2 regions of the Neomoorella humiferrea genome follow, and region 1 is predicted to be linked to the other one. Evidence: riboswitches for the same ligand, from Rfam matches in the RefSeq annotation. Region 1 holds a riboswitch; the other holds the start of a gene.

Region 1 (11,113 bases):
CGTCATTTCCGCCTATAGAATAGCCTCAACTATCCGCGCTTCTTCCGGCGGCAGGGAAAGGGGTTCGCCGATCTGCTTAATGGCAATATTAGGATCCTTCAAGCCATTTCCGGTAAGAACGCAAACCACCCTATCGCCATGATGGAAGTAACCTTTTTTAACGTACTTGATCACCCCGGCCAGGGAGGCGGCCGAAGCAGGTTCGGCAAAAATACCTTCGGCAGAAGCCATGAGGCGCTGGGCAGCAAGAATCTCTTCGTCGCTCACGCAGTCGATAAAACCTCCGGATTCCTTTGCCGCCCGTACGGCCGACTGCCAGCTGGCCGGATTGCCGATCCGGATAGCCGTGGCCACCGTTTCCGGATTGGGCACTATTTCTCCACGAACAATGGGCGCCGCCCCTTCGGCCTGGAAACCGATCATTTTGGGTAAAAGATGGCTGCGGCCGGCCTGGTAATATTCATTAAATCCTTTCCAATAGGCGGTAATATTACCAGCATTGCCCACAGGAATGGCCAAATAATCAGGTGCCTCACCCAGCCAGTCGCAGACCTCGAAGGCCGCCGTTTTTTGCCCTTCGATACGGAAAGGATTGATGGAATTGACAAGGGTGATGGGATACTTGGCCGTTATCCGGCGTACGAGATCCAGGGCGTCGTCGAAATTACCCTGAATGGCAATTACCCTGGCACCGTAAAAAAGGGCCTGGGCCAATTTTCCTAAAGCTATATTCCCTTCAGGAATAAGTACGCTGCACTTGAGGCCGCAGCGGGCGGCATAGGCGGCGGCGGAAGCCGAAGTGTTCCCCGTAGAAGCGCACATGATGGCCTTGGAACCGGCCTCCACAGCCTTGGCCACAGCCATCACCATACCGCGATCTTTAAAAGAACCAGTGGGATTGAGGCCTTCAAACTTAAAGTATAATTTTATACCCAGTTCCCGGGAAAGGTTCCCGGCGGCTATCAATGGGGTGTTACCCTCCTGTAAAGTAATCAAGGGAGTTGCCTCCGTTACCGGCAGGAACTCCCGGTAAGCTCGAATTACCCCCGGCCAGCTCAAACGTTTTCTCCTCCTTCTACACGTACAACGCAGGCTATTTCTTTAACAACTGGCAGACCGGCCAAAACCTTTAGGGCATCTTGCAGGTTTTGTTCCCGGACGCGATGGGTGATTAGCACCAGCTCGGCCAATTCTCCCAGCATGCGTTCCTGGATTACCGATGCCAGACTGACCTCACGGTCCCCGAATACACCGGCAATGGCTGCCAGCACCCCGGGTCGGTCCACCACAAGTAAACGCAAGTAATATTTTGTGTTGATGGTCCCTACTGGTTTAATGGGCTTGTCATAAAAACAGGTGCAGGTTATGCGGCCCCGTGTTTGATAGTTGAGGTTACGAGCCGCCTCTATTATATCACCCACCACGGCGCTGGCCGTTGGCATAGAACCCGCGCCGCGGCCGTAAAACATTGCTTCACCGACGGCATCCCCTTCTATAAAAATAGCATTAAATACGTCGTTCACAGAAGCAAGGGGATGGTTGCCGGGCAATAAAGCGGGATGAACGCGTACTTCAATACCTTCCTCATCTTCTCGGGCTATTCCTAAAAGTTTAATGACATAACCCAGATCGGCGGCATAACTAATATCCTGGGCCGTAATGCGACTGATGCCTTCCCGGTAAACGTCTCTATAAGTCACCCGCGTGTTAAAGGCGATGGAAGCCAGTATGGCCATCTTCCTGGCGGCGTCGTCACCTTCAATATCGGCGGCGGGATCGGCCTCGGCATATCCTAAATCCTGTGCTTCCCGCAAAACTTCTTGAAAATCACGGCCTTCCCGGCTCATCTTGGTAAGGATGTAATTGGTAGTACCATTGACAATGCCCATTACTTGCCGGATTTTATTGCCGGCCAGGCATTCTTTTAAAGGGCGAATAATGGGGATGCCGCCGCCCACACTGGCTTCAAAAAAAAGATCTACTCCGTTTGACGCAGCAGCATCAAAAAGCTCCTTACCGTATAGGGCGAGGAGATCTTTGTTGGCCGTAACTACACTTTTACCCCGTTCCATCGCCTTGAGGATATATTCCCGTGCGGCATCCGTTCCGCCCATTACCTCAACTATTATATGAATGTCGGGATCGTTTATTATCCCGTCGGCGTCAGTAGTCAGCAAGGCGGGATCGACTTCGACCTGTCGCGGACGGTTCCGCTCCCGCACCAGAACGCGGCTGATTTTTAAGGGACGTCCTAGTTTCTGGGTAATAAGGGCACCGTTTTGCTGCAGCAGACGAACTACACCGCTGCCGACCGTCCCTAATCCCAATAGGCCGATATTCACTGGTCCTGACACTTCTTCACGCTCCTTGCACCTTCTCAATTTTACCTTATACTTCGGTACAGGGCAATACTTTTTAAACCTGCCGACTTATTTCATCTAGAAAAGGCTTGAGGATGGCTTCCAGCTGTTTAAATTCGATGAGAAAGGCGTCATGGCCATAGGGTGATTTAAGTTCTTTATATAGAGCCCTGCCGCCGGCGGCATTAATTAATTGAACGATTTCTTTAACCTGCTGGGGCGGAAAAAGAAAATCGCTGGATATTCCTATTCCCAGACATACAGGCACGTTGCACCAAATTTCATTATAGTTGCCGCGGCCTCGGCCGACGTCATGAAGGTCAACGGCCTTGGTCAGATATATATAGGCATTGGCGTCAAAACGCTGCACCAGCTTCCTCCCCTGATAAGATAGATAGCTTTCTACTTCAAATTGACCGTCAAGGTGAAAGTATTTTTTTTCATCGACTATTGTGCGTCCGAATTTCATGGTCCAGGAAATGTCGCTTTTATAAGTAATTGTCCCGATCCTCCGGGCCAAAGCCAGACCCCTTTGAGGTCCCTGTGTACCGTAATAATTTCCGGCCTGCCATTCAGGGTCGGCGTAAATGGCTTCCCTTTGGACGTTGTTAAAAGCAATCTGCATCGGCGTCGTGCGTCCACATGCGGCAATGGGAATGATGGCCCTGACCATTTCTGGATAAAGGAAGCCCCATTCCAGAACCTGCATGCCTCCCATGGAACCGCCGACGGCCGCGACCAGATGTTTTACGCCGAGATGGTCCAAAAGTATTTTCTGGACCCTGACCATATCCCGTATGGTAACCACGGGAAAATCTAAGGCGTACGGCCTGCCTGTATCCGGATTGATGCTCGCCGGCCCCGTAGTTCCATAGCAGCTGCCGAGTACGTTGGCGCAAACAACAAAATACCGCCTGGTATCCAAAGCCCTTCCCGGTCCAATTAACGGATCCCACCAGCCGGGCAACCGGTCTTCCAGAGAATGGCGACCAGCAACATGGGCGCTGCCGGTCAGGGCGTGAAGTACAAGAATAACGTTATCCCCTGAGGCATTTAATTCGCCGTACGTTTCATAAGCTATGGTGAGGGGGCCCAGGTGGGCCCCTCCTTCCAATTGTAATTTACCCGGCCATTCATAAAACCGGGTGGCTACAATACCTACATCGCCCATGCTTATAATCTGCTCCTGTTCAAAGCCTGTTCCAGATCGGCAACAAGATCTTCAACGTCTTCCAGGCCGATGGACAAGCGAACCAAATCTTCCGTTACTCCCGATGCCAGCTGCTCTTCTGGACTAAGTTGCTGATGGGTGGTACTGGCCGGATGAATGACCAGGGACCGGGCGTCTCCCACATTGGCGAGGAGGGAGAAAAGCTTCAGGCTATTGATGAACCTTTTCCCCGCTTCTTTACCGCCTTTGATGCCAAAGGTTAAAATAGCCCCCGTACCCCGCGGCAGGTACTTTCGTCCCCGTTCATACGAAGGATGGCTGGGCAGGCCAGGATAACTTACCCAGGCCACGGCCGGATGTTCGGACAACCAGCGGGCAATTTGAAGGGTATTTTGAACATGGCGCTCCATGCGTAAATGTAGGGTTTCCAGCCCCTGGAGGAAAAGAAAGGCATTAAAGGGACTTAAGGCCGGCCCCATATCCCGTAAAAGCTGAACGCGGGCCTTGACAATGTAGGCCGCCGTTCCAAAAGCCTTTACATAACTGAGACCATGGTAGCTGGGATCCGGTTCGACCAGTCCGGGAAATTTGCCATTGTCCCAGTTGAATTTACCGGAATCCACAATAACGCCACCGATAGATGTACCGTGGCCGCCGATAAACTTGGTGGCTGAGTGGACGACGATGTCGGCACCAAATTCTATAGGCCGGCATAAATACGGCGTAGCGAAGGTATTGTCGACAATCAACGGTATACCTGCCCCATGGGCAATATCCGCCAGGGCTTCCAAGTCGGGTATGTCCAGCTTGGGATTGCCCAGGATTTCTACGTAGATGGCGCGGGTGTTGTCGTTAATGGCCTTGCGATAATCTTCCGGATCGGTACTGTCGACGAAACGGACTTTAATACCGAATTTCGGCAAGGTGTAATTAAAGAGGGTGAAGGTGCCGCCGTAAAGACTGGTGGAAGCCACGATCTCCTGCCCGGCGTTGGCGATATTGGCAACTGCCAAAGTTATTGCCGCCTGACCGGAAGCAGTAGCCAGGGCACCCACCCCGCCTTCCAGGGCGGCCATCCGTTTTTCAAATACCTCAGTCGTAGGATTAGTAATCCGCGTGTAAATATGCCCTTCTTCTTCTAAAGCGAAAAGCCGCGCCGCATGTTCGGCATCCCGGAAGACGTAGGAGGTAGTCTGATAAATAGGTACAGCCTGAGCACCCGTAACCGGGTCGGGTTCCTGGCCTGCATGAATGGCCTGGGTGGCAAAACGATACTGCCTGGACATAGGAAGTATTCCCCTCTCTTTAAAAATTAGCTGGCCGCGGGGGAATAAAAAAGCCTCTCCGATAAGGAAGAGGCACTAGTTTTCTTACCCCCCTTATCTCTCAGGACTTGCGTCCTGCAGGAATTGGCACCTTGCGCTCCCGATAAACGGAACGCGGGTTGCCGGGTTTCATCGGGCCCGTCCCTCCACCACTCTTGATAAGAGTTTCGTTCCTGTATTTAATTGCTCCAGCTTGATATCAACTATAAACCCTGTTTTTTTATGTGTCAAGCACTTTTTTAAATCTATTCCTGGCGCCAGCTGGCTATTATCTGTTCTTCAACGTTTTCTAGATGTCGTAACATGGCGGCCGCCGCCCCTTGACCGTCACGCTCCTTCAAAGCCTTTACCACCTCATAGTGCTCATCAACCGAGCGCTCGCCGCGACCGGGTATGGCCAGACTCCTGGAACGGCTGTCGGCCAGAAGATCAAGCATGCTGTGCATCAGACGCACCAAAACCGTGTTTCCCGTGGCTTGGGCCAAACGGTAATGAAAATTGCTGTCGTGACTGGCAAGTAAGGATAGACGGCCGCTATGCAGGTGTCCCAGGTGTTCCCTCGTGGTAGTCACCATGGCGGCCAATTCTTCTATATCGGTTTGCCCCGCCCTCTCCGCCACCCAGAGGGCTGCTCGGGGCTCGAGGACTTTACGTACTTCGAACAAATGCAGTACCGTATCTTTGCTTACTGGCAGATGGCTGGCAAAACGTTTCAAATACTCGTCGGGATCCTGCTCGCTGATGAAGGCCCCCTGCCCGTGTCGAATGCTTACCAGGCCTTCGGCGGCCAACATTTTTAAGGCTTCCCTTACGGAAGTACGACTCACTCCCAGCATCTCAGCCAATTCCCGCTCGGCCGGCAGGCGATCCCCCGGCTTCATTCGTCCTTCAAAAATGCTTTTTTTTATTTCATCCACGACACGGTGGTAAACGCTTTTGGGGTTGGGATTGATGGGCTGAAAAAGCCTTTTCTTTGAAGAATCACGCAATGGTTATCGCTCCTATATCTAGTAACAAGTGGTCTTACCTCTTTATTTTATCATAATTTACGTCAGGCGTAAATGCCATAAACTATTATATTGCTATTGTAATTATATATAAATATTATTAGAATTACTTTAGTATAACTTTATATTCGGGAGAGGGGTGCCGTGTTTTCCCTGTTAATAAAAAACGGGCTGGTGGTCGACGGCACCGGTCGCCCGGCCTTTCGGGCCGATGTCGGCATTCAGGGAACGAAAATTACGGCCGTGGGTGCTTTAGATAAAACACCTGCCGCCCGCGTTATTAATGCCGACGGCCTGGCAGTTGCACCGGGATTTATCGATATCCATAGTCATGCCGACGCTGAGCTTTTGAGGTATCCTGAAGATCCGGCCAAGGTATCCCAGGGTGTTACTTGTGAGGTTATAGGCAATTGCGGCATGTCCCTTGTGCCCAGCCATAGGGGCAGTCTTCCTTTGCTGGCCTCTTATGCCGCACCAGTTTTAGGTAAAATACCAGACACTTTCTGCCCTGGAAGATTGGAGGAGTACCTATCTTTCTTAGCATTCCGAGGTACGGCCGTTAACTGCGTTATCCTGGTCGGCCACGGCACCATACGCCTTGCGGTTATGGGTATGGAACCTCGTCGGGCAAAAAAAGCAGAGTTGGATGCCATGTCCTCTTTCCTCCGTCAGGCCATGGCCGAAGGGGCAGCCGGCCTTTCCAGCGGACTTCTCTATCCCCCTGGCTGCTATGCCTCTACGGGGGAATTGATCGCCCTATGCCGAGTGATTCAACCCTTCAGCGGTATATACGTTACCCACATCCGTGACGAATCCGACGGCGTCCTGGAAGCCATTGAAGAATCGCTGGAGATCGGCCGTGAGGCAGGCATACCCGTCCATATATCTCACTTGAAAGCCTGCGGCCCCCGCAACTGGCCTAAAATCTCCAAAGCCCTGGCCATGCTAGCGGAGGCCAGGGAAAAAGGGCAAGACGTCACCTGGGACGTTTACCCCTACACCACCGGTTCGACCACGGCTTCTTCTCTCCTCCCACCCTGGGCTGTTGCCGGAGGGGAAGGAGAAATAAAAAACCGTTTAAGGAACCCCGAGATGCGGCGGCAAATAAAAATAAACTGGCAGGAAGGCCTGCCGGGATGGGATAATATGGTGGGATCCTTGGGTTATGAAGGTTTGATTATCAGCGCCGTTGGGGGAAGGAAGAATGCCGATTGCGTCGGTCTAAATCTGGTCGAGATAGGGGATAGGCGGCAATGCCATCCTGCCGACGCCCTCCTCGATCTCCTGCTGGAGGAGGGTGCCTCCCTTACCATTGCTACTAAACACGGATGTGAAGAAACCCTGGAAATGATCTTAAAGCATCCCCAGACAACCGTTGGCAGCGACGGCATATATTCCGGCGAACGTCCCCATCCCCGCCTGTACGGTACCTTTGTGCGGGTTCTGGGGCGCTATGTCCGGGAACGTCGGCTCTTTACCCTGGAAGAGGCGGTGGCCAAAATGACCTCTCGTCCGGCGTTCAGGTTTGGCCTAAAAGAACGCGGTCAAGTTAGAGTAGGATATTATGCGGATTTGGTAATCTTTGACCCGGAAACTGTAGGTGATCGCGCTACCTTTGAGAAACCCGCTCAGCCTCCGAGCGGTATTGTAGCAGTGATCGTTAACGGCCGGGTCATCTACCAGGACGGTCAATTTAGCGGAGAGCTGCCGGGTTTTATCTTAAAAACAAAACCGGGGCAGTCCCCGGTTAAATTATAATGCATATTAGCCCGCCGCCGCCGTCGTTTACAATGCGTTCTATTGTTTCCTGAAGCTTTATTTGAGCGCTTTCAGGCATGCGATAGAGCTTGCTCTGGATGCCTTCCCGTACCAATTCGCTTAAAGACTTGCCGAAAACATTGGTCTGCCAGATTTTCTGGGGATTGTCCTCAAACTCTTCCATAATATATTTCACCAAGTCTTCACACTGTTTTTCAGTTCCGATGAGGGGCGTTACTTCGGTGGTGATGTCGGCGCGGATGAAATGGTAAGATGGGGCTGTGGCCTTCAACCGCACGCCGGAACGGCCGCCCTGCTTGATAAGTTCCGGTTCCGCCAGTTCCATTTCTTCTTCGCTGGGTGTAACGACGCCGTAGCCGGTATTGCGTACTTCCTGGATGCCGTAGGCGATTTTATCCCATTCCTTTTTAATGCCGGCCAGCTCCCGAATCCAGCGTAGGACGTCGTGGTCCCCGCCGATATCCAGACCACTGACCTCACGCAAAACCTGGTAGAAAAGACCTTCTTTCGTCGTCAGGTCAATGTGGGCAGTACCCGTACCCAGGTCCATATCCCTCAGGGCCGCCCGGGCAACGTATTCGTTATTGTTGAGCTTCTCCACAACCCCGTTAATATCCCTCAAGCGACGCACCTCGCCCACGGCTTCCTGGACGGTATTTTCTAGCTGGCGGCGTAACCAGTGGTCCCCTGCTAGTTCATCAACCCAGCGGGGTAGGTTGACGTTTACTTCGGCCACCGGAAATTCATATAAGGCTTCTTCCATGATGTGCAGGATGTCCTCTTCCTCTAAATGCAGGCAGTCCACCGGCAGGACGGGAACATCATAGGCCGCCTCAAGTTCCCCGGCCAGCGTCACCGTTTCCTCGGCCAAAGGATGAAGGGAATTGAGAAGGACGACAAAGGGTTTGCCCAATTCTTTGAGTTCCCAAATGACCCTTTCTTCGGCGTCAACGTAATCCTGCCGTGAAATTTCAGTTATACTGCCGTCTGTGGTGACGACTATACCTATGGTGGCGTGATCGGTAATTACTTTACGCGTTCCCGTTTCCGCCGCTTCTTGGAAAGGTACGGGCTCTTCAAACCACGGCGTTCGGACCATCCTGGGCCCGCCGTCCTCCTCGTAACCGAGGGCGCCGGGTACTGTATAACCGACGCAGTCAACTATCCGCACCCGCACCTTCAGGCCCTCACGAACGGTGATCTCCACCGCTTCGTTGGGGATGAATTTAGGTTCGGTGGTCATAATCATGCGACCGGCGCCGCTCTGGGGCAGTTCGTCCCTGGCCCGTTCCCGTTCATTGGGGTTTTTAATATTTGGCAGTACCAGCTTTTCCATAAATTGAGTAATAAAAGTCGATTTGCCGCTGCGTACCGGGCCCATCACGCCGAGATAAATATCACCACCGGTACGTTCGGCTATGTCCCGGAAAATATCCCGATTTTCCACCCCTTAATCTCCCTCCCCAGGCCTTAATTTACCCGTTCAAAGATGGTATGTTTTAACAATACATCTATATGATTTTGCCGCCGGAATATGACCGAAAATACCCCGGGTGTTTAACCTTTTACAAATATATGCACCGGGGGAAAATAAAATAACCCGCCCCTGTGGGCAGGCTTTATATCTGCCATACACTGGCCTCCATTTCATTAGTCCGGGGACGCTGCATAAGGGCCCCCACACATTCCTGGGGAGGTTTGCCTTTATAAAGAACTTGATAAATTTCTTCAGTTATCGGCATGGGAATACCGTGCCGCAGGGCTAAATCTCGGGCCGCCGCCGTAGTTCGCACCCCTTCAACCACCATACCCATCCCGGCTAAAACTTCATCCAGGGGTCTGCCCCTACCGAGTTCAATGCCGGCGCGGCGGTTGCGGCTGTACATGCTGGTACAGGTAACAATCAAATCGCCGATGCCGCTTAAACCGGCAAAGGTCATGGGTCTGCCCCCTAGAGCCACACCAAGGCGGGCGATCTCAACTATTCCCCTCGTCATTAAAGCCGCCCGCGCATTGTCGCCAAGGCCCAGTCCATCGGCAATACCCGTGGCCAGGGCGATTATATTTTTTAAAGCGCCGCCAAATTCCACCCCTATCATATCGGGATTGGTGTAAACCCTAAATGCGGGTGTCATAAAAATATCCTGAACGTATTCGGCCACTTTCTTATCAACCGCGGCTACCACTACGGTGGTAGGCAGCCCACGACCTACTTCTTCGGCGTGGCTCGGGCCTGATAGGACGGCTATCCGTTCAAAACCTTCCTCTTTAAGGACTTCTGATAATCTTTTCTGGGTATCTAATTCCAGTCCTTTAGCTGTGTTTACGATAACTGCCTCCCTGGGCAGAAGGGGGTTCAGGTGGCGGGCAATCGTCCGCACGACGTGGGAAGGCACGGCTAAAACGACTAATTTCACACCTTTAACGCATTCTGCCAGTTCGACCATCGGGCGGATACCGTCGGGAAGTGTCACTCCCGGCAGGTAGGCTATATTCTCTCTCTTGGCATCCAGTTCGCGGGCTACTTCCTTTCGCCTGACCCACAAATTGACCGAAAAACCTTTTCCGGCCAGCAAGACGGCCAAGGCCGTACCCCAGCTGCCGGCACCAATGACTGCTATAGTACCCCCCACTTAACTCCGCTCCCCCAGTTTATGTTCTGTGCCCGTTAAAAGCCGTTTTATATTCGAACGGTGGCGGTAAATAATCAAGGCGGCACCTACTAAGGTAAAAAGGGTGTACGGCCAGGGACGATGGAAAAAAAGCATAAGAAAGGGAGCCACGGCCGCCGCAATGATTGAGCCTAATGAAACATACCTTGACAAAACAACTATGACAAGCCATAAGAGTCCCGCCCACAGGACTACAGCCGGCGCCATAGCCAGCACCGCTCCTGCCGTGGTCGCTACTCCTTTGCCCCCCTGAAATTCAAGAAACAACGACCAGCTGTGTCCGATAATGGCCGCCAGGGCCGTAACAGCCGCCAGCCATGGACCGCCTGCAACCTGACCGAGCCAAACGGCAATCACGCCCTTCAAGGCATCCACCGCCAGTACAACTAGGCCGGGGACAGTGCCCATAGTTCTCAAGGCATTTGTGGCACCTACATTGCCGCTGCCGCGTTTCCGGATGTCAAATCCGTAAACAAAGCGCCCAACTACATAAGCCGTAGGAATAGAACCGATAAGATAGGCCAGTGCCAAGGCCAGAAGCCACATATTTTCCCCTCCGTTTAATTTTTATCCCTTACTCTGGCGGAACAGCAGGCGCAGCGGCGTACCTTCAAAACCGAAGGCCTGACGCAGCTGGTTTTCTAAATAGCGCTGATAGGAAAAATGTACGTCATCCGGACGATTGCAAAAGAAGACAAAGGTGGGCGGCTTTACTTTAACCTGAGTGGCATAGTAGATTTTCACCGCTTGACCTTTGACGGCAGGCGGAGGCGTCAGCATGATGGCTTCCCGTACCACG
Region 2 (11,113 bases), 160 kb from region 1:
TGGCAGCAATTTGGGGAATGACGCCAGAAGCAAAGGTATTGCGTTTAAAGATTTCCCCATAACCGTTAAGGGCGGCTACGCCTTCCTGGATGCGGGCGCCTCCGGAATCGTTCAAACCGATTATTGGTGTACCGGTTTTTAACGCCAGGTCTAATACTTTGCAAATTTTTGCAGCATGCATTTCTCCCAGGGAACCGCCCATAACGGTGAAGTCCTGGGCATATACGTAAACTTGACGGCCGTTTATAGTTCCAGATCCGGTTACTACTCCTTCCCCGGGCAATTCAATGTTTTGCATGCCGAAATCTGTAGCCCGATGACGCACGAACTGATCCAATTCGAGAAAACTTCCTGGGTCGAGGAGCAGTTCTATTCTTTCTCTGGCCGTAAGTTTACCTGCTGCATGTTGCCTGGCGATGCGTTCTTCACCGCCGCCGGCAAGAATAACGGCGCGCCTGGCTTCCAGGTCAGCAAGCTTAGCCTTCATGTCTTCACCCAATTAAAATATCCCCCTTATTTATTCCCTACCTCCTTATATTACCAGGTAATAAGGGTAGCTTGCAAGTCTAATATAGCGGGTGCATTTGCGATTTTTATTGAAAATGGTTGTACCCGCCGGGAGGCAGCGGCCTTCTTTCCCCATTAATGACAATAGTTATACCCTCTTCAGCGGGAACTACTTGGCCGATGGGGGTAACAGGGGTACCGCAGGCGTCTGCAATGGCCTTTTGTACGGCGGCCACTTTATCCGGTCGGCAGGTGAGGAGCAACTCGAAATCTTCCCCTCCGTAAAGGGCATATTCCAGAGGGTCCTTCTGGTAAAGGGCCGCGAGTTCCCTGGTGGCCGCCGCGATGGGAATGGCGTCCGCCTCCAGTATAAAACCAACACCGGAGGCTTGGGCGACGGTATATACTTCAGCAACCAGCCCGTCGCTGATATCGTCCGCCGCCGTCAGCCCTTTAACCGGCAGCGCCGCGCGAATTTCAGTCACCCTGGGAGTAGGCTGAAAATGGCGTTTACGGGCGTAGGCTAAAGCTTCCGGCGGTACTGGTCGCGGTGTGAACAAAGCGTCTAGTGCGGCGGCCGCTCCCCCGAGATCTCCTGTAACCAGCAGGATATCCCCGGGCCGGGCGCCGTTGCGGTAAAGGCAGGCCTCTTCTTCTACCCTTCCAAGAATGGCCAAATTTATAACCATTGCCCGCGGCGAAGAAACGGTATCTCCGCCAATTATATTGACGCCGAAGCGACGACCGCATTCCCGCAGGCCTTCATAGAGCTCGTCCACAAATTCCACCTGTTGTTCCGGTCTTAAGGCCAGGGAAATAAGGGCCTGTTCTGGTATACCACCCATGGCGGCAATATCGCTTACATTTACCGCCATGGTTTTATATCCTATCTCCCAGGCCGTAGCGGTGGACAGGGTAAAATGAACGTCTTCTACCAGCATGTCTGTGGAAGCCAGGGTTAAATAGCCGTTTTCTCCTTTTAAAACCGCGGCATCATCGCCTATTCCCATGACAACCTTGTCGGGAATAATTACACATCCCGCCTTCAATCGTTCAATAAGCCCAAACTCTCCTAAGGACTTTAGATTCATAACTTTTTATTCTCCCTCTATCTTCCCTTATTTTGGCTAACTATATATTGCCATAGGAGCAGTAGAGGCGCAAGCCTGTTGGTGAAATTCGGGATGGGGTTCATTATTCTCTTTGGTAAGTGTCTTTGGTGTCGAAAGAAGTTGCTGTAAGAAACCTAAAATTTCCCCCAGGCGCTCTACGATGAAATTATCTTCCGGTGCCAGTTCATAGGCACTCCAATAATTGGCGACGGCCATGGAGAAACGACCATGGTATTCATTAATTACTCCCAGGGCTAAATGGGCCTCCAGATCCCTGGGATTGTTTCTTGCACGGCAGTGATATAAAAAGTAATTTTTGTTATCTTCGAGATAATCTTGGTGGAATAAAACACTCCCTATTATTATAGCCCGCCGTTTACTGTTATTGTCCTCTATTTCCAGGGGACAGCAACAAGTAAAATGTATGTCTTCAACTTTTAATTTTCTTCGTAGAGAACGACAAAGGGCGCAACGGCCGTCATAGCCCCGCCCCAGAATAGTCATTACATGGCCCTCCACTTTAATAGTGGCTAAGGTAGGGATATTTCCACGTAGCATTTCCAGTTGGAGGGTTATTGTTTTTAATTCACCTGCATGCCGAAGATGAAAGTTAATCTGACAGGATTGTAACTTATCGCTATTTTGCACCATTCTCCTCTCCCCCGTTCTATACATTCTATATGCGGGGTCGGAAGAGAAAAGAATACCTTTGTATTTATTCCTGTAGCAAGTGAAGGGTGGGCAACCATCCAAAGTCACCGGCCAAGACGGCGAACTGCTCTGGTACAGACCCTAGTGCTGTCATTACAGCTTCCATGGCATTGGCCGCCGGGCTGAAACCTGCGAAAATGGGTGTCGTAGTGATAAGCGAAAAAACTCCAACACGGCGGAGTAACTGCCGTTCGGAGGGAGTAGTGCCGCTGGTGACGACGACCTTACCTTCAAGGGAATTGGGTAGATTATGGCGGATAAAATGCCAATCACCGGCAATTATTTTAGCCCTGGTGAAAAGATGATTGAAACGCAGGTAGGATTTTTGTTGGCCGTTGCCATGGGGGTAAAGGTAAGCGAGGGGAAGATGGGCAAGTAAAGGCATGGTTAAATGACCTAATAACCTGAAGCAAGACAAAGAAAAACCAAGGGGTAACTTTAAACCGAAGGCGGCATCTCCAGCGATGACTTTAAAGCCTTTAAACTGCAGTGCTTGAGCCAGCCAGTAACGATCTAAGACGGAAACTACCAGTGCCGTGCTGCCAAAAGGCAAAAAATCTAGTAATCTTACGGCCAACGGTTCTATCCACTGTTTCCAGCCAGAGCCGTCAACGAGGGGCGTTTTTTTTACCTGGCGGTATAAATATTGGCCTTCCGGACATGGATAACGGCGGGAACCCAATTGATAAAAAAAATTGGCTCCCCCTAAACCCAGGGCATCCACCCGGCCATCAAGTTCCCGAAGAAAGCGTGCGGCAGTATCAATACAGCCATTACAACCGCGTCGTTCGAGCAGTATTGTTTCCCGGCCGCAATTCAATTTCAACTGATAGTTTCTTTTAGCGCTTCCTAAACTAACGCTGACTACGTGTTTTATGGTTAATTCGACTCCCCTGCCTGTTTTTGCAAGCGCCTGACAAGATATTCGGCAAGTACGGCATAATCTTCGGTTGCCATAAGCTCTGTGGCGGAGATATCGAAAAGTATAGTTCCCCCAGGTGGGATTTCTTCATCTCCGGCCCACACGACAAGTCTGACCGGTAGTTTGGGAAAAGGGTAGAGTTCAACAGTGGCCGTACCGTGATTTATAGGTATTCCTCCCAGGGAGATGCCGGCTTTAACAAGCAGTGCTGGATTTTGTCCAAAACTACGGATAAGGGGAAAGACAGCCCGCCCATAAAAGGGTTGCTGATAAAGAGGACCGCCGGGTAACTCTTTGAAGGAAATCCATTCCCCTTTTAGAGAGATCTCCGGTCCTAAAAGATAATGAAGGATTAAAACATTTAAACGCGGTTCAACGGAAGTATTATTTTTATACGTAACAGCACCATCCGGGTGATAAATGTAAAAAGAATCATTTAACGAAGGTAGCAACAATGCCTTTTTCTTTTCTTCCCAGACAGCTCCTTTAGAAAAAGCTATTTTTTCAGGAGCGACCATCGCCCATTTCTTCTGCGCTAGATTTAGGGTAACTTCAAGGTTATAAGGAAGGGACATTTTCCTGCACCCCTTCGCCCTTAACGTAATAAAAAAGCCGGTTGCTACCGGCCGGTTGGCTAATGTAACGGAATAACGATAAAATTGTGCTTTTCTTTTTCTAAAGACAAGACAGTTTCTAGTTCTTCTGCACTCACGAAACGATAATCTACCTCTTCCCCGCTGATCCAGGTGAGCAAATAATCCATACCCCCGCCCCCTCGGGTATTTTGTATACATCATTCTAAATTCAGGATAACACTTCAACGAGGAAAATGCAAGGGGTTATTTATGCAATTTAAGATAAAAGGTACCCTTCATATTTTAAAGGGTACCTCAACACATGGTGCGCCAGGTAGGCTTCGAACCCACGACCCGCTGATTAAGAGTCAGCTGCTCTACCAACTGAGCTACTGGCGCAAATATGGCGCGCCCGGCAGGATTCGAACCTGCGGCCTCCGGACTCGGATTCCGTTACTCTATCCACCTGAGCTACGGGCGCTCAACAACTGCAAGTGATATTATAGTATAGATTGCCGTGAAAGTCAATAAGTACATTATCTCAGGTTGAAATATAACCGCAATGACACCGGCCTCCTGGCGGCGTACCTTTAATCTGGCTTTTAAATTTTGTTATTCTGCACCGGTGGTTTTAGCTGGTGGTTGGGCGTAAAGTAATAGCGGTAGGCCAGCAGGGTGGCGGTAATGGTAGTCAGGGCCGTGGCGGCGGCCACCATATAGGTGACGACCACCTGATACCTGACGGCTGCCGCCGGGCTGGCCCCGGCAATGATCTGGCCACTCATCATTCCCGGCAACTGGACGATGCCCACCGTCATCATGGTACTGATGGTCGGTAACATGGCCGCCCGCAGGGCCGAACGCAGGTATGGCAGGACCGCCAGGTAAGCAGTCGCCCCCAGGGACAGGGCCGCCTCGATTTCCCCCCGGTGGGCCTTGATTTCCCCCGTCAGGCGGTTGATGGCCAGAGCGGCACCGATCATGGCGTTGCCCACAATCATCCCGGCGATAGGGATAATATACTGGGGCTGATACCATGGTTTTACCTTTAAAACAATGCCGATGACAATGGCCAGGGTTACAATCCCGCCCAGAGCGATGGCCAGGAGCATAATGAAAAATAAGCCCGGCCAGCGCTCCTGTTGCCGACGGTAGGCGTTGGCGGCAGCCACCAGTAACATGATACCTAAGGCCAGTATCACCAGGTACCAGCGGTTAAGGTTAAAGATCACCTGCAAAAGGTAACCGACGGCCGTGAGCTGGACAAAAGTCCTCAGGGTACCGATAAATAGATCCCCGTGGAGGTCCAGACGCTGCCACAAGGAAACGGCCAGGGTGATTCCTACAAGGATCAGGGCTAGGAGGAGATCGCCGTAGCCGATATTGATATACTGCATCCTTATCCCTCCAACTGCCCGGACAGGAAAAGCCTGCTGCGGGGGTCTTGCGGGGCAGTAAAAAACTGCTGGGCCGGAGCTGCCTCGACTACTTCGCCGTGATGGAGAAAAAGGACTTCGTCGGCAACCTGGCGAGCCTGGTCCAGAAGGTGGGTAACGAAGATGATGGTCAGTCCCAGGCGAGTTTTTAGATCGGCCATCAGGTGCAGAATGTTGGCCGCCGCTGTGGGGTCGAGGGCCGACGTCGGCTCGTCAAGAAGCAAAACCTCCGGTTCGTTGGCGAGGGTCCGGGCCAGGGAAACCCGCTGCTGCTGGCCGATGGAAAGACTGTCGGCCCGGCGGTTCAGGAATTCTGTTCCCAGGCCCACCATCTGGATTAATTCCTCGGCCCTGGCCCGGGACAGCGAGATGCCCCGCAGGCGAGGACCGTAGCTGATGTTCTCCAGCACCGTGCCGGGAAAGAGTGTGGGCAGCTGCCAGACCATTCCCACCCGCCGGCGCAGGGTAAATATATTGAGGCTCTTTAAGTCCTGGCCATCCAGGGTAATACGGCCGGCAGCCGGATCCTCCAAGCGGTTTAGAAGCCTGAGCAGGCTGGATTTACCGGAACCGGAGGGCCCGAGAACAGCGGTGATTTTCCCTTTAAGAAAGGATGTAGTTATCCTGTGCAGGATAATGACAGTCGTTACGTCCCCGGCGGTATTACGGCCGGGACGCTTCAGGGTTACCTCATTTAGCTCAAATTTTGCTTCCCCCATATATACTCCCTTCCCTGGGGACCGCTCCCCCTTAGTCCCGGGCAAAAATTATCCCCGATAATAATTATATTTGGTGATATCCGCCTCACCAGGCGTAAAATAAAAACCCCTTCCCGGATTAAGAAGAGGTTGGATAAGGGCCAACTTATCTTCCCAGATGTTTCCTGCAGCACCTGGCACCTTCCGGTTAAATGCCGGGGTTGCCGGGTTTCATCGGGGCACTCCCTCCACCTCGCGCGATAAGCCATGGGACGTTTGGCGGTTTATCTAATTAAATTAATACCACTTCCTGAACGGTGGCGTCAAGATATCTTCGGCGCGAGCCATCTCTCCATCTCACGCTGAAAGTGCCGGGAGACCTGCCCGCCTTAATAAGCTGCAGGGTAGACGTTAGCGTCAAGCATGTGGTACTATCGCAGGATGAAAATGGCGGTATAAATACTTTACTATGGAGCGGTTTGAGCCAGCTCAGAAGATATTTTCGATCGCTAAGTTCCAGCCTCCGGGCCCCCTCTTTATGCCTAGCGTTACAGTTCCACCCGGCGGTTGTAAAAGAGCACTGTAGTGATAAAAAGTAGAATGGTTACCAGCAGCAGGGCCGCCGTTCCAGCGTAGATAGATATCTCACCGGGACTGGCAGAGATACTCAGGGAGTGAAAGTTAAGGGGCAGGCGGATATTGATAGCCGGCCAGGGCAGGTAATTCAAAACTTTTGCCAGCCAGGTGGCCAGCTTGCCTGACACGTACATACCAGCCAAGAAAAAGGCTCCAGCTAACCATCCGGAGAATTTCCGCACCGACTGGCCCAGAAGGCTGCCCAGGAAGGCGAGAAGGACAACGTTGGCCAGTTCAAGTATCCCGTTTACGGTGATTATCGCCAGGATAAGGCGGTATTGCCGGATAAGTTGCCAGATCTCATTATTTATCATCACAAAATATGCGTCTAATACTGTCGCCTTAAATAAAGCACCTGTGGCCAGGAGGGCTGCCAGGCTTAAAAGAATAAACTGGGTGAGTACTGCCAGGAGCTTGGCCAGGACAACCTGTTGCCCGTTCACCGGCAGGGATAACAGCAGGTAAACGGTATTGTTCTTCCACTCATCCCCCCAGATTTTGAAGGACTCTATAAGGGGCAAAAATCCAGTTATAACAAGCATCATTAAACTGAAAACCAGATGGGTGCCTGGAGGCCAAGTCGCCGTGCCGGCTTTGTAATACAGGAAAAGATTCCAGAGCAGGATAAGCCCCAGCACCACCATACTTTCCAGGCGCAAATCCCGCAGTTCCTTGCGGTAAAGGCGGCCCAGCTTCTGCCAGCCACTGATATTAGTCGTTGCCATGGCGGAAAACCTCCTTCATAATGGCCGCCAGGGACCGGCCTTCCAGCTGGCGCAAATTCTCGGCCGTACCGGCCAGCTTAACGCGCCCCCGGTCAATAAAGACTACATCCTCCACCAACCCTTCAACCTCCTGGATCTCGTGGGTGGAAAGGATGATGGTCTGCTCGCCGGTACTGTAGTCCTTGACGATGGTGCGGATGATTGCATCACGGGTCAAAATATCGATGCCCGAGAGAGGTTCATCCAGCAGGACGTACCTGGCCCGCCGGGAAAAGGTCAGGAGCAATTTCACCTTGGCCCGCATCCCCTTGGAAATTTTACTGATCATCATCGATGGTTCCAGTTGCAGGAAAGATAACAGGTCCTGGTATTTGGCCCCGTCCCAGTCCTCATAGAAACCGGCAAAGAAGCTGACGGCGTCATTGATAGTCATCCAGGGGTACAGGTAATCGATTTCCGGCAGGTAGGCTATCATGCTTTTAGTGGTCATACCCGGCGCCTCCCCGTCAATGAGGACCCGGCCGGCGTCCGGGCGGGTGAGGCCGGCTATCATCTTCAGGCAGGTCGATTTGCCGGCGCCGTTAGGCCCGAAGAGACCGGTGATCTTGCCGCCGGCAATCTCCAAGGTAAATTCATCCAGGGCCCGGGTGGAGCCGAAGGTTTTAGTTACCCGTTCAAATACAATCATCTTTTACCCTCCTCTTCCTGTTCCAACGCCTGGTGCACCAGACTGAGAATCTCCCTGGCGTTTAAACCCAGGGAGCGCATTTCGACGATAAAGCGGTTGAGGATGCCACCGGCCAGTTCGGCCTTGATCTCCGGCAGCAGCCCGGGCCGGTTGGATATAAATGTTCCCTGGCCGCGGAGGGTTTCCAAGAGGCCCATGGTCTCCATCTCCCTGTAGGCCCGCTGGACGGTGTTGGGATTGACCTGCAGTTCCGCGGCCATTTCCCGCTGGGAGGGGAGCTTCTGGCCTGGCTGGAGTTCGCCCCGGGCTAATTGTTTCTTGATAGATTCAATAATCTGCAGGTAAATGGGACGGGAATTATCAAATTGCATCGGCCTCCTCACCTTTCAATGTAGATAGAAAAAGTGCATTAATACATTAGTGCACTATTATTCTAACCCAGATCGGGAAAGGTGTCAAGGTTAAATAACTCCGAAAGGACAAAAAAAATAACCCCTCCGTGGAAGTATTCTAGAAGGGGTAATACTTTGATGATCACTGCCTGTCCTCTTTAGTCTTTATAACTCACCGCCACAATAAACCCTCCATCGGTACGGCCTTCTTTAGCGGCGGCAGCTTCAATAGCCAGGGCCTCTTCTACTTTTGTGCCATCAAAGTCGGGACCGAAGAAGAGAACGGCTTTACCCTTAACGTTTTTACCGGGCATGGCAGCCAGGAGTTCAGGCAGGGTATAAAATTTTGCATACCGGAAGAGGCTGTCTGGCTCCCGGGCGGCCCGGGCTTCATAATGGCGGCTCCAGAGGCTGTTACCGCCGATGAGGCCGATGACCATCCTTCCCCCGGGCTTTAGCACGCGGTAACCCTCCGCCAGGGCGGCCTTTAAATCCGGCGCAAATTCCAGGGCCGTAACCGAAACTATCTTATCAAAGGTGTTATCGGCAAAGGGTAGATTCATAGCATCGGCATGGAGAAATTCGATTTCCAGCCCGGCTGCAGCGGCCTTGCGCCGCGCCGTGGCCAGCATGGGTTCGGAAATGTCTATACCGGTTACCTTTACCCCCAGCCGTGCCAGTTCTAAAGAAAAGTTCCCGGTACCACAACCCACATCGAGAATATGTTCACCAGCATGGGGTTCTAAATAAGCATATACAGGCTCTTTTTCCACGCGGTCCACCAGGGCTCCCAGGGGACGCTTGTACCAGTCGTCATAATCATTGGCTTTATGATCAAAAATTTCCGTCATGACCGTCTCCCCTTTCCTTATTTATTTTATGGTATACCGTATTCGTCATTAAAGGCTATTTTCCTTTTGGGTTCATAAAAAAAGACCCTTGCGGGTCCTTACAGAGCTGGCATTAAGCCGGTTCTTGAGTAACAATAACTTGATCGGCTTCTAGTTGAACTTGGTATTGGCCTTTTTGGAAACCACGTTCCAGCAGCCACTGGGTCAGGTGTTTGCCTCCTATTTCCCCGATTTTACCATGGGCGGCGAGCCTTAATTTTAAATTAGACGGGTCCTCGCTCTTCTTTAAGATTAACTTCTTACCATCAACGCCAATCATAATGTATTGACTGCCGCGCAAATGCTGGAATGCCGCACCGCGAAGACGTATACCGTTACTGGAAACGCTTAAGTCACCTTTGGCATTACGGTTAAATCGACGGGCACGATAAATTTCCACTAAACATCAAACCCTCCTGTAGAGAATTTTAGGTTTGATGTTAGTATTACCCAATTTAGCTTATAAAATACCACTCCGCTAAACTCTAATTTTAGTTTATCGATGTTGATATCCTAAATGCCGGCCGATTTGGAGGGCAACTTGAACAACAGCAGTTGCCAGTTTACCTGCCATCATATCCGGAGGCATCCGGTTGGCCGGGCCTGCAACACTTACCGCTGCTATCACCCTATTTTCATGGTTAAATACAGGTGCGGCAACGCAACGAACCCCTTCCTCCCTTTCACCATGATCCAGGGCAAAACCCTGGCGACGAATTTGCTGTAACTCTTCTCGTAAATGTACAGGGTCGATTATGGTTGTGGCCGTATAAGGATAAAGGGGAACTTCATTAAGAAATATATTCAATTGTTTTTCACTTAAATAGGCCAGGAGGACTTTTCCGGCACCGGTACAATATGCGGGTGCACGTGTGCCGGGCCGGGCCAGCATCTTTATGATATTACTGGACTCGACCTGATCGATATAGACGACTTCATACTTATCCAGGATTGCCAAGTTTGCTGTTTCATTAAAATCATCTACCAGCTGATGTAGTGCCGGCCTGGCTATGGCCCGGATGTCCAGGCTGTAAAGGGCGCGGTTGCCAATCTCAAAGGCCCGGATTCCCAAGCGGTAACGGCCCTGGTAAGGTTCCTGCTCAACCAGACCATGGGCCGCAAGGGCATTTAACAACCTGTGGACAGTACTTATATTCAGCCGGAGTTCTGCACTGATGGCCGAAAGCATCATGGGGGAGCCTTCCCGGGCCAGGGTTTCCAAGATGGCTAAGGCACGGTCAACGGCCTGGACGCCCTTTGTTTTATTAACCTTGGTCACCGGTCCGCACCCCCCAATTTAAAGTTCGATCTCCGCTTAAATCTCTAATTAAAGTAGTTAACTTAGCAAGATTTTCCGGGCAAATTCGTCCTGGATATCGGTAATAAAGGGAATACCGGTTTCAGCCTCGGTTTCGCGGTTGGCGGAAGCAATATCATTCCTGCTGATTTGGTTCAGGGAGAATTTGCGGGCTCCTGCCATTAATTGTTGCAATCCTGCCGCCAGTTTATCGGCAAAGGTCCAGAAAGCAATGGCACCGTAAGGTATATTTTTCATCTCTTCGGCGCCGACTTTCTTCTGAACGTCATAGTAACCGGCAAAGATCTCTTCGGCTTTAGTGCCTATTTCGGCTACAGTTTTGGGTAGGCTATCCCAATTGCCGTTGACTTTGGCGCGTCTCTCAGGATGGAGTACGCCTTCAATGTTGGACCCGACAAAACCGGGAATCATCAAAGCACGACCCATACATACAAGTTTGACGTAGGGGGCCCCTAGAGCCAGTGCTTTGAAGATGTGGTCTTCCCTTGCCAAACCGCCGGCAA

What was found. Region 1 has a riboswitch for S-adenosylmethionine ahead of MHFGQ_RS07225 (homocysteine synthase). Riboswitches for the same ligand answer to the same signal wherever they lie in the genome.
Region 2: linked by a shared signal. The riboswitch ahead of MHFGQ_RS06445 (phosphate ABC transporter ATP-binding protein) and the one ahead of MHFGQ_RS07225 (homocysteine synthase) in region 1 are both predicted to bind S-adenosylmethionine.

The regions. Positions count from the first base shown of each region.
Region 1 is NZ_CP136419.1:1,391,203-1,402,315, forward strand. Features, by position in the region: gene thrC (threonine synthase) at 13-1,059, opposite strand; gene MHFGQ_RS07215 (homoserine dehydrogenase) at 1,056-2,354, opposite strand; gene metX (homoserine O-acetyltransferase MetX) at 2,416-3,531, opposite strand; gene MHFGQ_RS07225 (homocysteine synthase) at 3,534-4,817, opposite strand; SAM riboswitch class I at 4,908-5,021, opposite strand; gene MHFGQ_RS07230 (FadR/GntR family transcriptional regulator) at 5,102-5,845, opposite strand; gene MHFGQ_RS07235 (N-acyl-D-amino-acid deacylase family protein) at 6,008-7,621, shown strand; gene spoIVA (stage IV sporulation protein A) at 7,611-9,089, opposite strand; gene MHFGQ_RS07245 (NAD(P)H-dependent glycerol-3-phosphate dehydrogenase) at 9,262-10,275, opposite strand; gene plsY (glycerol-3-phosphate 1-O-acyltransferase PlsY) at 10,276-10,860, opposite strand; gene der (ribosome biogenesis GTPase Der) at 10,882-11,113, opposite strand, start outside.
Region 2 is NZ_CP136419.1:1,231,901-1,243,013, forward strand. Features, by position in the region: gene MHFGQ_RS06400 (carboxyl transferase domain-containing protein) at 1-487, opposite strand, end outside; gene thiL (thiamine-phosphate kinase) at 594-1,598, opposite strand; gene MHFGQ_RS06410 (tetratricopeptide repeat protein) at 1,635-2,123, opposite strand; gene MHFGQ_RS06415 (quinate 5-dehydrogenase) at 2,335-3,156, opposite strand; gene MHFGQ_RS06420 (DUF3786 domain-containing protein) at 3,210-3,827, opposite strand; gene MHFGQ_RS06425 (hypothetical protein) at 3,887-4,015, opposite strand; tRNA gene MHFGQ_RS06430 (tRNA-Lys) at 4,151-4,226, opposite strand; tRNA gene MHFGQ_RS06435 (tRNA-Arg) at 4,232-4,308, opposite strand; gene MHFGQ_RS06440 (ABC transporter permease) at 4,430-5,224, opposite strand; gene MHFGQ_RS06445 (phosphate ABC transporter ATP-binding protein) at 5,227-5,982, opposite strand; SAM riboswitch class I at 6,125-6,228, opposite strand; gene MHFGQ_RS06450 (hypothetical protein) at 6,510-7,322, opposite strand; gene MHFGQ_RS06455 (ABC transporter ATP-binding protein) at 7,309-8,010, opposite strand; gene MHFGQ_RS06460 (GntR family transcriptional regulator) at 8,007-8,381, opposite strand; gene MHFGQ_RS06465 (class I SAM-dependent methyltransferase) at 8,561-9,253, opposite strand; gene MHFGQ_RS06470 (hypothetical protein) at 9,366-9,692, opposite strand; gene MHFGQ_RS06475 (IclR family transcriptional regulator) at 9,789-10,571, opposite strand; gene MHFGQ_RS06480 (glutamate synthase-related protein) at 10,629-11,113, opposite strand, start outside.